DNA from 2 places in the Planomicrobium sp. MB-3u-38 genome. Region 2 is predicted to be linked to the other one. Evidence: riboswitches for the same ligand, from Rfam matches in the RefSeq annotation. Region 2 holds a riboswitch; the other holds the start of a gene.
What was found. A riboswitch is a leader RNA that binds a small molecule or an ion and turns the genes downstream of it on or off. The one in region 2 is predicted to bind S-adenosylmethionine.

Region 1: it holds a riboswitch for S-adenosylmethionine, as region 2 does, so the genes downstream of both, mtnK (S-methyl-5-thioribose kinase) here and metC (cystathionine beta-lyase) in region 2, are expected to answer to the same signal.

The regions. Positions count from the first base shown of each region.
Region 1 is NZ_PJBO01000001.1:93,264-104,490, forward strand. Features, by position in the region: gene CXF70_RS00545 (2-hydroxy-3-keto-5-methylthiopentenyl-1-phosphate phosphatase) at 1-309, opposite strand, end outside; gene mtnW (2,3-diketo-5-methylthiopentyl-1-phosphate enolase) at 312-1,526, opposite strand; SAM riboswitch class I at 1,604-1,713, opposite strand; SAM riboswitch class I at 2,661-2,815, shown strand; gene mtnK (S-methyl-5-thioribose kinase) at 2,893-4,071, shown strand; gene mtnA (S-methyl-5-thioribose-1-phosphate isomerase) at 4,075-5,118, shown strand; gene CXF70_RS00565 (sugar ABC transporter substrate-binding protein) at 5,449-6,534, shown strand; gene CXF70_RS00570 (sugar ABC transporter ATP-binding protein) at 6,611-8,146, shown strand; gene CXF70_RS00575 (ABC transporter permease) at 8,070-9,107, shown strand; gene CXF70_RS00580 (EAL domain-containing protein) at 9,255-10,259, shown strand; gene CXF70_RS00585 (flavin reductase family protein) at 10,324-10,917, shown strand.
Region 2 is NZ_PJBO01000010.1:113,995-118,255, forward strand. Features, by position in the region: gene CXF70_RS05605 (AAA family ATPase) at 156-1,085, shown strand; SAM riboswitch class I at 1,185-1,289, shown strand; gene metC (cystathionine beta-lyase) at 1,379-2,551, shown strand; gene CXF70_RS05615 (5-methyltetrahydropteroyltriglutamate--homocysteine S-methyltransferase) at 2,597-3,724, shown strand; partial or broken gene CXF70_RS18120 (geobacillin-26 family protein) at 4,045-4,261, opposite strand, start outside.

The sequences.
Region 1 (11,227 bases), on a different contig from region 2:
GAAAAAGTCGATGCCGCCGCTGACGATATAAAGCGGGATGTTGTGCTGTCTCGTATAGTTGACGAAATCCGCAAAGCCTTCCCGGATCTCCCCCTGCTCGAGCACGTATTCGATGACTTCATCCTTTTTGGATGATGGCAATAAAGAAAACATCTTTTTGACACCTTCACGTATGGAGATGGTCTGAGCGAGAATCTCGTCTTTGATCGGTTCCCAGCCCGGCGGATTGAAATGCTTCATGATGGCGATTAAATTATCGTTGGTTGTGATTGTGCCATCAAAATCACAAAAGATGATTGGCTGTTTCATGATTACCCCCATAATTCCAAAGCTGTTTTTAATTCTGGCTGCTGTTCACTGGCGTCTTCCAGGCTTTGCTGTTGCAGGACGGCATCGACCGCCTGGCGGAATGCTTTGCCGCCGCCCGCCGCGCCGTCGGGATGTCCGTGGACGCCGCCGCCTGCGTTAATGATGCTGTCGATGCCGAAATCGTTGATGAGTAACGGCACAAGTCCCGGATGGATGCCGGCGGATGGCACCGGAAACGTTGGTTTCAACAGGCTTTCATTCGTTAACTGTTCGCCGAGTTCTAGTGCCGCTTCCTTCTCCATGGCAACACTGCCGTAAGGGGAGGGAAACAGCGAGAAGTCAGCGCCGGCGTAGCGCGTCAATTTGCCGAGCGCGAGCGGTGCCGCGACGCCGTAGAACGGAGAAGAAGTGAACGCACCGCTGAACGCCGGATGTGCCATGAGCGGCAGAGCGATGTCATCGTCTTCTGCGAGTTCCTGCAGCACATCGAGTCCGTAGGCATGAACATTGAACAGCAATGCGTCAGCACCGAGTTCACGGGCTTTTCGTGCCTTGTCGCGTAATTGTGATGTGCGGCCCGACAGGTTCACCGCGTAAAGCGTGCGGTGGCCGGTTTCGGCATAGACTTCGTGCAGAACTTGTTTTGCAGCTGTGATGCGCTGTTCAAAAGGCGTCAGCGGATTGTCGAACAGGATTTCGTCGTCTTTGACTAGATCAACGCCCCCAAGCGCCTGCTGTCTGAGCTGTGCCGTTAGATAATCGATGTCCCGGCCAATCACGCCTTTGAAGATGCTCATAACGAGCGGGCGGCCATGGACATCGAGCAATCCACGGATGCCGTCGATGCCGAAACGCGGTCCCGGAAATTCTTGGAGCAGACCTTCTTCAAAATCGAGATCCAATAATCTCACTTCACCGTCGAGCGACAGTTTGCCGAAAACGGTGGTCAGAATTGCCGGCAGGTCCGCTGAGAAATTCGCGCTTGGATAGGAAACTTTGATATGTGCTTTAATTGCATCGGGCGTGAGGGGGTGAGGGCTTTGTGGAAATTCCTCCACCGACACCACATGGCCTTTATGTTTTTTCAATTGCTCCTGCTCGAGAAGCGGCAAGTCGGTCCACGACCCGATCGTGAGCCCAAGCGCGATGCCTTCCGCCTTCTTCTCAAAAGACCCCGCTTTGCCGTATACCTGATAGCTCGCTGTCAGTCTGCTCATATGTGACACTCCTTAAGTTCTTTTCATGAAAAATAAAAAACCTCTTCAAATAAGAAGAGGTTAAGGGCGTTAACGACTTCTTATTTCTCAGCCACACGTTCTGGCTGCAAGAATTAGCACCGTGTCCATCGCTGGACCGGTTGCCGGGCTTCGTAGGGCTTGTCCCTCCACCTGCTCTAAATAAGAATTGATATTCGGTTGGTTGTTGCAATAAAGTAATTCTGATTATTCCACGTGCGAAGAATTCTGTCAACAGGGAATTGTGAGAAAGTTTTTTGAGAGAGATGCCAATGGTAAAACTGCATAGTGGGGAGTGAGCGGCTTACCGCTCACGGACCCAGCAGTTTGCACAGCAAACTGTAGGCAATCAGGGGTTTTAGATTTGGTTTGGGCGGCGAAAGGGCTCCGGACAGTAAACAGGCTGATCCGGACAGTATTTTCGTTTTGCGGACAGTATTTTGAGAATGCGGACAGTATTTCAGTGTATCCGGACAGTAAATCCTTAATTTGGAAATAAAGATTGAGAAATGAATTTGGAAAGTAAAGTGGCTGTTTTGGAAAGTATTTTGGTCAAATTGGAAAGTATTTAAAGTGAATTGGAAAGTATTTTAGCTATTCTGGAAAGTAAATCCTTAATTTGGAAATTAAGCTTGCTTGGAAATGAAAAATCAGTAGCCCGGCGAGGCAAATTCTATCCAAAATCGAGAATTTCACCTGAATTTGTCCTCAGAAAACCCCGAGTCCCTCAACCGGCGGCCATTTTCACCAAAAAACAGGTGAAATCACGACCGAAATCTGCTGTCACTTCAACAAGACACACCAAAAACAACCCAAAACCACCATAAAAGAATCGAAAAGCCTTCGCCGCCAGCGAAGGCTCATTTCAAACCCACAAACCCAGGAAGTTTCCGCCGAGCGGAAAACTTCCGCTAAAAGGGACTTAGTTTTTATTTGAAGTAAAGGGGGAGGTGCAAAAGCAGCCTGTCTAAACAGCAGTTCTTTCATAAGAGCATACAAAACGTGGCGAGCAGCCATTTTGCAAATTGAAAAATAATTCAAAACTTCTTGTTGACAGTCTATTCTGAACCGTGGTAGGATTCATCTCATAACAAAAACCGCATATAAAACTTAGTACTCTTATCAAGAGCAGGCAGAGGGAAATTGGCCCTATGACGCCCAGCAACCGACCGTAATACCTTCGTGAGAAGGGGCGCTTTATGCGCCGGGATGAACATCCCGCAAGGCACGGTGCTAATTCCACCAGAAATTTACTTTCTGGAAGATAAGAGGCATGGAACCTCTTAATTCTGCGCCTCTTTCTTAACGGAAAGAGGCGTTTTTATATTGTAATTCAGGAGGAAAAAACATGACAACTACAGCAGTATCCACATACCACGCATTGACAGAAGCAGAGGCCATCGGTTTGGCGGCGGGACTTTTTCCGGCAGGAGCAGGTCTGGAATGCCGGGAGATCGGCGATGGCAATTTGAATTACGTATACCGGGTAAGTGACCGGGCAAGCGGCAAAGGCGTCATCATCAAGCAGGCGTTGCCTTATGCCAAAGTGGTGGGCGAGAGCTGGCCGCTGACCTTGAAGCGTGCGGCGATCGAAGCTGCGGCGTTGCGTAAGCACGGTGAATATGCGGTTGGCCTGGTGCCGGAAGTGTATGGCACCGATGAAGAATTGGCGTATACGATCATGGAAGACCTGTCCCATTTGACGATCGCCCGTGAAGGCTTGATCCAAGGAAAAGAGTATCCTAAGCTTTCAAGCGATATCGGGGAATATCTGGCACAGACTTTATTCCATACATCGGACTTCGCGTTGCATCCGTTTGAGAAGAAGCGGCTGGCCGCTGAATTTTCCAACCCGGAACTTTGCAAAATCACGGAAGACTTGATTTTCACGGATCCATTTTTCGATTACGAGACAAATGATTTCGAACCGGAACTTCGGCAGACGGTCGAAGGCATCTGGCACAATGACCGTTTGAAACTCGAAGCGGCGAAATTGAAGCGCAGCTTTTTGACGGAAGCGGAGGCATTGCTTCACGGCGACCTCCACACCGGCAGCATTTTCGCTGATGACGATGAAACCAAGGTCATCGACCCGGAATTCGCTTTTTATGGACCGATCGGCTTTGACGTCGGCTTGTTTATTGCCAATCTGATTGTACAGGGCATCACGCGGAACGGCGATGGCCGCGGCTCAATCGTCGGCCATATCGAAAACGCGTGGCAGGTATTTGAAACACGCTTCACGGAGCTTTGGGAAAATGAAGGCATTGAAGATTTCAAAAGCGTTCCGGGTTACCGCGAATCCGTTCTCGACAAGATTTTCAAAGACACGCTCGGTTTTGCCGGCTGTGAATTGATCCGCCGCACCATTGGCTTGGCGCATGTCAAAGACCTGGACGGTATTGAGGATGCAGAACAGCGTATCGAATCCAAAAAACAGGCTCTCCGCATCGGGGAAAATTTAATCTTAAAACGCAGCGAACTCACATCGATTCAGGATGTGACAGCGCTTTTGAAGGAGCTGTAAAGCATGGCAATCCCATTATCAATCCAATGGATCAACAACCAATTGATTATTCTCGATCAACAGAAACTTCCGCATGAAACGGAATATATCGCGCTGAACACAATCGAAGATGTCTACGATGCGATTATTACAATGAAGGTCCGCGGCGCACCGGCGATCGGCATAACAGCGGCTTACGGTTTGGCGCTGGCTGCCCAAAAGCATGACACGGAAACGCTGGAAGTATTCCATCATTTCGTGAAAAAAGACGCGGTTTACCTGGCGTCTTCGCGTCCGACGGCAGTCAATCTGGCGTGGGCAATCGGCCGGCTGCAGCAAGCGATCCAATCAGCCAAAACGGTTGCAGCGGCAAAAGCGGAAATTTTAGCGGAAGCGAAACGTATTTATGAAGAAGACGAGGAAGCGTGCCGGACGATCGGCGGTTATGCGCTCGATCTATTGGAAGGCCGTTCGAGAGTCATGACGATCTGCAACGCGGGCTCCATTGCGACAGCGAAATATGGCACCGCGCTCGCGCCGTTTCATCTCGGCAAGGAATTGGGGCGTGAGTTCGAAGTCTTTGCCTGCGAAACGCGACCGGTATTTCAAGGGTCGCGCCTGACGGTTTGGGAGCTGCAGCAGTCCGGTGTGGATGTGACGCTGATCACTGATAGCATGGCGGCGCACACGATTGGGGCGAAAGGCGTTGAAGCGATCATTGTCGGCGCTGACCGCATTGCGGCAAACGGAGATACAGCCAATAAAATCGGTACCTTCAACCTGGCGATTCTGGCAGCGGCCTATAAAATCCCTTTCTATGTGGCGGCACCGGCATCAACGTTCGATTTGCAGATTCCAAACGGCAAAAACATCCCGATCGAAGAGCGATCGGCGAAGGAAATCACGCATATTGCCGGACAGCAAGTTGCACCGAACGGCACAAAAGTCTACAACCCGGCATTTGATGTGACGCCGGCGCAGTACATTACGGCAATCATCACGGAAAAAGGCATCATCCATCCGAATTATGAACGAAATATACCGGAACTGTTTTTGACAGTTAAGTAAGTTATATAGTCGATATTCCGCAAAACAGCTTCGCTTTCCTGGGGGCTCGCGCTGAGCTAACTCGTGCTCGTTCCACTTCGCCCGAGTGGATCTCAGCACTTCGCTCGAAACGGAGTTGGAAAGCCAACTCCGTTTCTGTTCCTCTGGGAGTCTCCGCTGTTTTGCTCCATATCGTTAGAAACTTCTCTCAGCGACGGTGCGTTTCCGGACTGAGCGGAGCAATAAGACGAGTGTTCTTCTCGGCTTATTGCGGGAGCTTTGTCCATAGCACCGAAGCGGTATTCATAGTGATTACAACAAAAATATTGCAAGTTAAGAAGGAGAAAACTCATGAAAAAACAATCATTTTTAATAATCGCGGCTTTATTGTTCATCAGTATTTTATTGGCGGCGTGCCAGCCGAAAGGCGAGACGGTGACGGAAGCGGAAACGGATTCGGATAAAAAGTCGGAAGCCTCTGAACATCCGCTGGCGGGCAAGGAAGTGGCATTGATTTTGCAGCAGAATCTCGGAACGTTTTCGGCGCAATACATAGCCGGAGTCGAAGAACAGGTTGAGAGCTTCGGCGGCAAAGTGACCGTGTTCAACTCTGAAGGAGACCTGGCGAAAATGGCATCCAATTTGGATGCCGCCATCAACCAGGGAACAGATGCAATCCTGATTGACCACGGAACGAAAGAGGCGTTGAACCAAGGCGTCGAAAAAGCGGTGGAAAAAGGGATTCCGGTTGTAGCGTTTGACGCAGGAGTTGATGTGGAAGGCGTGGTTTCGCTTGAACAGGGAGATCAGCTGATGGCAGAACAGACGTTAACGAAGCTGGCTGAAGACCACGACGGCGAAGCGAATATCGTAAAAATCTGGACAGCAGGATTTGCCCCGATGGAACGCCGCCAAATCGCTTATGAGCAATTCTTGAAAGACAACCCGGGCATCAAAGAAGTTGCGGCATTCGGTGCTGCCACTCAAAATACAGCGCTTGATACACAAGCGCAGATGGAAGCAATCCTGAAGCAATACCCGAACGAAGGCGACATCACAGCTGTTTGGGCGGCTTGGGATGAATTCGCGAAAGGCGCTGTCCGTGCCATCGAGCAGGCAGGGCGCACAGACATCAAAGTCTACAGCATCGACATGAGCGATGAAGATTTGCAGATGATCCAAAAAGACGGCAGCCCGTGGGTGGCTTCGGCAGCGGTCGACCCGACAGATATCGGACGCATCCAGGTGCGTTACGCGTACCAATTGATCAACGGTGAACAGCCGGAGGAGAAAGTGGTGCTGGAGCCGGTTTTCATTGATGCCGGTGAGCTTCCGGACGAAACGGTGACAACTGAAACGTTGAGCGAGCACATCGAAGGATGGGGAGCGAGCGAGCAAGGCTATACCGACGATCTTCGTGAACTGGAAGGGGAATAAAGGATTGGAGCCGTCCTCGGAATTGGGCGGCTCCTTTCGGCGAAAGGAGGGTGCAGAAGTGGCACAATTACTGGACATGCAGGCAATCGGCAAACGATTTGGCCATGTAACGGCGCTGGAAAACGGCCAGCTGGAACTCGAAAAAGGTGAAGTTCACGCTTTGCTCGGTGTAAACGGAGCGGGAAAAAGCACGATGATCAAGATCCTTTCAGGAGTATACGGCCAGGACAGCGGCGAAATCAGGCTGGACGGGGAAGTCATTTCCCTGCGTTCACCGAAACAAGCCAAAGAACACGGCATTTATTGCGTTTACCAGGAAGTCGATACGGCCATTGTTGCGGATCTGACGGTCGCGGAAAATATCCTGATGGACAGTTTTGCAGCAGGCGGCAATTTCCTGTTGTCGAAACAGAAGATCAACAAGCAGGCGAAAGAAGCGCTGGTCCAATTGCAGTCGGAGGAAATCGCCGTAACTCGAAAAGCAGGCACGCTCACTTTGGCGGAGAAACAGCTGGTGCTGATCGCCCGGGCGCTCGTGCATTCGGCAAAGCTCATCATCTTCGATGAACCGACAGCGCCTTTGTCATTGACGGAATCGGACAAACTGTTTTCAGTCATCCGAAAATTGAGCAGCGAAGGCGTCGGCTGTGTATTCATTTCCCATCGGCTGCCGGAAGTATTCGAAATCAGCGACCGCATCACTGTGATGCGCGAAGGGAAATGGGTAAACACTTTCGTTACGGCAGAGTCTGATTCCGAGCAAATTATCGAAGCGATGCTGGGTGAAACGCTCAGTCATGAACTGGAGTACCAGACGCATGCGACTGGCGAGAATCTGCTGGAAGTTCGGGGGTTATCGGACAGCGGCAAGCTGAAGGATATTTCATTATCCGTGAAAGCCGGTGAAATCGTCGGGATTGTCGGACTCGTCGGGGCAGGCAAGACAGAGCTGGCCAAAGCGCTGTTCGGGGCGTCGAGTTCAGTCAGCGGCTCTGTGGAAGTCGCGGGAAAACAGGTCCGTATCAAGCATCCGGAAGATGCGATCCGGGCAGGGATGGCATTGATTCCCGAGGAACGCCGGAAAGAAGGGCTGTTTGTCCACGAAACGCTGCGGGCCAATGCCTCGTTCCCGAATCTCCGGAAATTCTCGACCAAGCTGTTCATGAATAAAGCAGCGGAAAACAGATTTGCCGAAGACATCATCGATAAATTAAAGATCAAAACCGGCGATACGGAAACACCGCTTGTCCATCTGAGCGGAGGCAATCAGCAGAAAGTGGCCATCGGTAAATGGATGAGCCTCGATTCGCTGCTTTATTTATTCGATGAGCCGACCAAAGGCGTCGACATCGGCGCAAAAGTGGACATCTTCAAATTGATCCGGGAACTGGCCGGAAGCGGCAAAGCCTGCCTTTATTTCTCCAGTGAAATCCATGAAGCGATCGGCATCTCCGATCGGATTCTGGTAATGTGCGATGGTCAGATCGTGAAGGAATTGTCACGTCAAGAAGCGACCCAGGAAAGGATATTACTCTATGCAAGCGGTGGAAAAGAAGAGCTTACCCCAAACGAAAAACTCAGCGAAAGAGAACGCAGTTCAGTTCCTGTTTAAATACGGCGCCATTATCCTGCTGATTGTCATCATCCTGTATTTCAGCAGCCTCAGCGACGCGTTCTTCAGCTACGGCAACTTCGCGGACATCCTGCGGTCGATTTCAATCGTCACGCTGCTGGCGCTCGGCGTCACATTTACGCTCGTCGTCGATGGCTTTGACTTGTCCGTCGGTTCGACGATGTCCCTGTCGACCGTCGTGACGGCATCGCTGATGGTATGGTATGACATGCCGCTGTGGCTCGTGCTACTTTTGCCGCTGCTGATCGGTGTCGCGGTCGGCCTTGTCAACAGCTTCCTCATCACGGTCATCGGCATCCCCGATCTCCTTGCGACGCTCAGCATGATGTATATCGTGGCGGGGCTTCACCGGACGTATACAGAAGGCTATTCGATCTACAATAATATGCCGCTGACTTCCGGCGGCACCGCTCCCGGCCAATTGTCGGAAGCGTTTCTATGGATCGGCCAGGGCCAGATGCTCAGCCTTCCGGTGCCGGTGTGGATTATGGTGGTCATGGTGCTAACGGCGTATGTGATTTTGAATCATACACGGTGGGGCCGTATTCTATATATGACCGGCGGCAATGCGGAAGCGGCTACCTTGTCAGGCGTCAACGTGAAACGTGTGAAGACTTCGGCGTACATCATTTCCGGCGTCTTCGCTTCGATGGCGGGCATCCTGTTTACGGCACGTGTCGGCTCCGGCCAGATTGACGCCGGCGCACCACTCCTGATGGAAGCGGTGGCCGCAGTGTTTGTCGGCTATTCGGTGCTCGGCGCCGGCAAGCCGAATGCGCTCGGCACGTTCTTCGGCGCAGCCGTCATCGGCATCCTGCTGAACGGGCTGACGATCCAGAACCTGCCGTATTACGCGTTCGATATCATCAAAGGTGCGGTATTGGTCGCAGCGCTTGCGGTTACGTATGTGTATGCGAAGAATAAGTTTTCGAAGAGTTGAGCTTAATAAACTATAAAGAATAATAGCAGAACAGCCGATATACTATTGGATGTTCTGCATTTTTTTATCCAAAAATTGAATAATAAAAAAGATTTATTAAGCAATATAAGGTAATCTGAATTGTATAGTACAAAAGGAGTGTGACCAATGGAATGCAATAATTGTTCAGTGGCAGAGCTGAGGTTTGATATCAAGTTGGAAGGCGAGGCCAATCTGTCATTGATGGATAAAGTCGTCAGCCACTTGGAAAGGCGTGACATGGAGATTACAAGGAAAGAAAATAGATTGCTTATGAAGGAGCGGGGCGCACAGGAATTTCTCGATTTTTGCCTGCACCTGATGGAACCAGAACAAGTGCAGTTCCGCATCGATAAAGGCGAATGGCAGGAACTGAGTGAAATGGAACAAGTCTTCAAGACGGAGTGGATTGATGACGTGATCCGCAAGGAGTTGCTGGTCTGCCATTATCAGCCGATTGTAACGGCAAACGAAGAGATTTTCGCTTATGAAATGCTCGCCCGGTTCCATAACGAAGACGGCTCGGTCATCTACCCGAACGAAATCTTCCCCGCTGCCAAATCGCGCAGCCGGCTTTACGCGCTCGACCGCGTGTGCCGCATGGCCGCTGTACGCCATTCTGCTGCAATAAAAGACGTGAAAGCGTTCATTAATTTCATCCCGACTTCGATTTATTCGCCTGAATTCTGCCTGCGCTCGACGATCAATCTGGCCAACGAACTGGGCATCGATCCACGCCAACTGGTTTTTGAAGTGGTGGAGACGGAAAAAGTGGATGACATCGATCATTTGCGGGACATCCTCGCTTTCTATAAGAAGAAAGGTTTCCAGTACGCGCTGGATGATGTGGGTGAAGGTTACAGCACGATCGAGATGCTGGCGGATCTCGAGCCGCATTATATGAAGCTCGATATGCAGTATGTACAAGGCGTGGCAGAAGACGCTGAAAAACAGAAAACGGCATTGCGTTTCCTTGAAAAAGCGCTGGAAATCGCATCGGTTCCGCTCGCGGAAGGTATCGAGACGAAAGAGGATTTTGAATGGCTGAAACAGCAGGGCTATGAACTATTCCAGGGTTATTATTTCGGCAAACCGTCAAAAGAGCCGCAAGGAATTGCGACAGTTCCAGTTTAAAGTGAGCATTTCCTGCGGCAATGAAAAGCGTTTCGGGTAAACTGGATGAAAAGGAGTGGTGGCTGTGCTGAGCTTTGATCCTTATCAACAGACAGAACGCGAAAATTACAAATTGCTTGTGGGCACGATCATACCGAGGCCGATTGCTTTCGTCACAAGCAAATCCGAAGATGGAATTGTGAACGCGGCACCTTTCAGCTACTTCAATATCGTGTCGTCGAATCCGCCGATGCTGTCCGTTTCCGTTCAGCGCAAAGGCGACGACAAAAAAGATACTGCGCGCAATGTGCTGGCGGGCAAAGAATTCGTCGTTCACATCGTCGACGAAGAAAATGTCTTCGAAGTCAATGAAACCGCGGCATCGCTGCCGCCAAATGAAAGCGAGATCGATGTGACCAAACTGACGCTGGTCGACAGTGAGGAAATCGATGTGCCGGCTGTGGAGCAGTCCAAAGTCCGTTTTGAGTGCGTCCTTCACCAGGCGATCGACTTGCCGAATACAGATTTGCTGATCGGCAGAATCGTCCGGATTCATGTCGACGAATCAATATATGAAAACGGGCGCATCAATGCGGAAGTTTTGAAGCCTGTCAGCCGCCTGGCGGGTACGAATTACGCGAAACTAGGCGAAATGTTTTCGTTGAAGCGGCCGGATTAACTCAGGGCCCATGCCGGAAAGCGCTGCTTTCCGGCATGGCCTTTTTCTTTTATATCGGGTTATGCAAAGTTCAAAAGCGTGGAGCGGATGTTTTTCGCCGTGCGAAAAACTCCAGTCTTAAAGGAAGTCGCCGCGGAAGTGGCGGCTTTTCAAATTGGGGGTTGGTTTTGGGGTGAGCGCAACTAAAATGGGTTTAAGCGCAACTAAATGTATTTTAACCGCAACTAAATGATGAAATCGCGCAACTGAAAGAAAAGATGTGGAAAATTTTTCAAAATTATCGTCTACTTTTTAACATTCCAGCTTCGAA
Region 2 (4,261 bases):
CCATCCGTTCCTTTACCTTTTAATATTCGCTGAAGGAGTTGGAAAACCTTTTTAGATGAAGGCGAAAATTCCCTTTTGGTTTTGCAGACTTGAAAAGGGTATGGAAGATAAAATGAATTTTTACATATTTCATTTCTGCCGAAAGAAGGGTTACTATGGCGAAATTCACAATGCTGATCGGCCTTCCGGGAAGCGGCAAAACCACCTACGCCCGCAGCCTGCTTGAAGGAAACGAAGATTGGGTCCATCTCTCTTCCGATGAAATCACGAACCGTAGCCGCCTGCCCGGCGAATCCGTCGATTACCAAAATACGTTCGAAGAAATGTATCAGCAGACATTCCACCATTTAGAAAACGGCTCCAATGTCATTTACGATGCAACAAACCTAGCATCCAAAAGAAGACGGAGCATATTGAACCGGATCGAAAAATTCGAGGCCGAAACAGAAGCGATCATCTTCCTCACTCCCCATGCTTTACTGAAAAAACGCAATAGTAAGCGGCAAACTGTCGACCGCGTGCCCGGCCATATAATCGAACGTTATATCCGCGCATTCCAGTTGCCGAGAAAAGATGAAAATTTCGGCTGGATCCGCTTCCTATCAATGCCACCCTATAAAGAAATAAATCCGGAACAGCTTAAGACGCAGGCCCTTTTATTTGAGGGTCACGAACTGTTTTTCAAAAGCTTTGAAGAAACCAGACCTATGGCAGAGACTGCAGAAATGCGTGCCTTGCTGCAGCAGAACTATGGAATCATTCGAGAAATATCAAAAGAAGTCAGTGACTTTGAGGAGCAGGAATTGCTGTCGTGGACCATCCTTTTGCATAACATAGGCAAAGCTTATGTCCGGAAAAACTTGCCGATTGAACAGGATAATTTCTATGGCTACGAACATGTCAGTGCCTACCTCGCTTATCAAATCCTCTTATCACTTCAATTCCCTCTGCGATTCATTTACGATGTTTTATTGCTGATAGATGAATTTGAAATCGGAAAAGAATTAAAACGGGGAAAAGTGAAGCGGCGCGTTGGTTTGGAGAATTATGAGCGGTTGGAAATGTTGTGGAGGATTAGCGTTTGAGTTGAGCGGTCCAAAATTTATTTATCAAATATTCTTGCATTTTCTATCAACTTGTTTTATTGTTAAACACATCAACTGACAACTAACTTAATAATCTATTTCTTATCAAGAGAGACGGAGGGATTTGGCCCTGTGATGTCTCAGCAACCTGCCCGCAATGGCAAAGGTGCTAATTCCAATAGGCGCGAGCCTAGAAGATGAGAAGAACAGATCTCTTTTGAGGGGCTTTCTTCTTTATTGAAGAAAGCCCCTTTTCTATTGGAAAAGGAGCTCTGTCAAAGGAGGACTTAAAAATGACCGACCGCTTAGAAACGAAATTTATCCATTCCGCCGGTGTCGATTCGAAGACCGGCGCCGTCAATGTCCCGATTTACCTGTCGTCGACGTTCCACCAGCAAAGCATCGATGAGTTCGGCCCTTATGATTACAGCCGCTCCGGCAATCCGACGCGCCAGGCGCTGGAGGATACAATCGCAAAACTCGAGAACGGCACACGGGGATTCGCTTTCGCCTCAGGCATGGCCGCTATCTCGTCGGCTTTCATGCTGCTGGAATCCGGCGATCATGTATTGGTGTCAGAAGATGTGTATGGCGGCACCTACCGCTTCATCACGGAGGTGCTGGGTAAATTCGGAATCGATCATTCATTCGTCAATATGACGGACCTCGATGAAGTCGCGCGGGCTTTCAGGCCAAACACGAAAGTGATCTACATCGAGACCCCGTCCAATCCGGTGATGAACATAACCGATATCGAAATCGCCGCCAAACTCGCCAAAGCGAACGGCTGCCTGACGTTTGTCGACAACACATTCATGACGCCGCTGTTCCAGAACCCGCTTGATCTCGGCGCGGATCTTGTGCTTCACAGCGCGACGAAATTCCTGTCCGGCCACAGCGATATCGTTGCAGGACTCGCCGTTACAAAAGACACGGCACTCGGTGACCGCCTCGGCTTTATCCAAAACTCCTTCGGTTCGGTCTTAGGCGCACAGGATTCCTATTTATTGATTCAAGGAATCAAAACGCTCGGCGCGCGTCTCAAGCAGTCGAGTGAATCCGCACAGAAAATCGCTGAGTTCCTGCATCGCCATCCGGTTGTCGAAGAAGTTTATTATCCGGGCTTCTCCTTCCATCCCGTCAATCCGATCCAGCAGCGGCAGGCAAGCGGCTATGGTGCAGTCCTATCATTAAAGCTGCCGGACAAAAATTCGGCGCGCATCTTCAAGGACGCCTTGCGGATTCCGGTTTTCGCCGTCAGCCTCGGCGCTGTCGAAACGATTCTGTCGTATCCGGCGACCATGTCGCACGCCGCGATGCCGAAGGAAGAACGCGAGAAACGCGGCATCACCGACGGCCTGTTCCGTTTCTCCGTCGGCCTCGAGCACACCGACGACCTGCTCGAAGATCTGGAGCAGGCACTGGAGAAAGTCCGAGTGAAAAGCAAGCTCAGCATTGCGAACTAATCTATACGCCAAATAAAAACTAAAATCAGAAAGCAGGAATTCCCCATGACAAATCCAATCACAGAAACAACAAAAACAGCGGTAAAAGCACCTTTCAAGGCAGATCACGTCGGCAGCCTGCTGCGTCCGGAAAGCATCCATCAGGCAAGAAAAGACTTTAAAGAAGGTGTTATCACGGCAGAGCAATTACGCGAAATCGAAACGACAGAAATCAAGCGCATCGTCGACAAGCAAATCGAAGTCGGCTTGAAAGCCGTCACTGACGGCGAATTCCGCCGCACATTCTGGCACACCGATTTCATGGCTGGCATCAACGGCTTTGAAGGCTATACACCGGAACATGGCTATAAATTTAAAAATGTAGAGACCGAAGCTTACGACGTACGCAATATCGGCAAAGTCTCATTCAATGGAAACCATCCTTTCATCCAAGACTTTATTGAATTTAAAGAGATTGTCGGCGACCGCGCCATTCCGAAACTGACGATTCCAAGTCCGAACCAGTTTTTCAATCAGGGCATCCGCGACGAAAACATCTATCCGGATATTGAAGACTATGCAAAAGACGTCATCCAGGCTTACCGCGACGCTTTCAAAACCTTCTATGATTTAGGCGCACGCTATATTCAGATTGACGATGTCTATATCGCCGGGCTGTCAGCGCCGGGAATCCCGTTCAACGACGGCAAGTATAATCGAGAGTTTTTGATCGACCTCGCGCTGCGCGTCGCAAACGGCGTGCTTGAAGGCAAGCCGGAAGATCTTGCGGTAACCACTCACCTCTGCCGCGGCAATTACCAGTCCGACTGGGCATTTGAAGGAAGCTACGCGCTGATCGCACCTACCCTTTTCGCTAAAGAAAAAGTCGACGGCTTCTTCCTCGAATACGACGACGACCGCTCAGGCAGCTTCCAGCCGCTCGAGCACATTCCAGCTGGCGGCCCGCGCGTTGTGTTGGGCGTCTTCACTTCGAAGAACGGGGAGCTTGAAGATAAGGAAGTCATTAAAGCACGTGTCGCGGAAGCCGCACAGTATGTGCCATTACAGCAGCTCTGTATCAGCCCGCAATGCGGTTTCGCGTCAACCCATCATGGCAATAAACTCACAGAAGAACAGCAATGGGAGAAGTTGCGTTATATTGTGGAAGTTTCTGAAGAGATATTTGGAGAGTGAAATAATGAAGAAGGCAAGCGCTGGGTGCGCTTGCCTTTTTTTTTGTGGTTATGATTTTTTTCGGTTATTTATATAGGTTTCAAAGTGTTTTGATATTTTTCCCATTACTCAATTTCAAGATGGCTATCTATTTAAATCAGCATTATGCCAGTTACAATCAATCCAATTGTACCGAACATTAAATACAAATAACCAAGAACAAAACTGTTCCTATTCTTTGATTTTTTGAATTTTAAATAATACAGTCCAAATGAAATAATTATGATAGTCAGTAGCACGGTTATTAGTTCAAAGATTATCAAATTTACCCTCCTATCTCTTTACAGAGAGAAATAATAAGCTCTCGCTTTATTTACATGACCATGTATTTTGACCATTGCATCTAAAGCCGATCCATAAGCACCTAACGCTGCTAACCCTGCAGCTAGCGTACCAGCGCCTGCAGTAGGAACAGAGAGAATAAACGACAACCAAGAAAGTCCAGTCGCTGTAAGTGAAGAGCCAATAAATCTCCATTCCAAGCTATTTATACTTTCT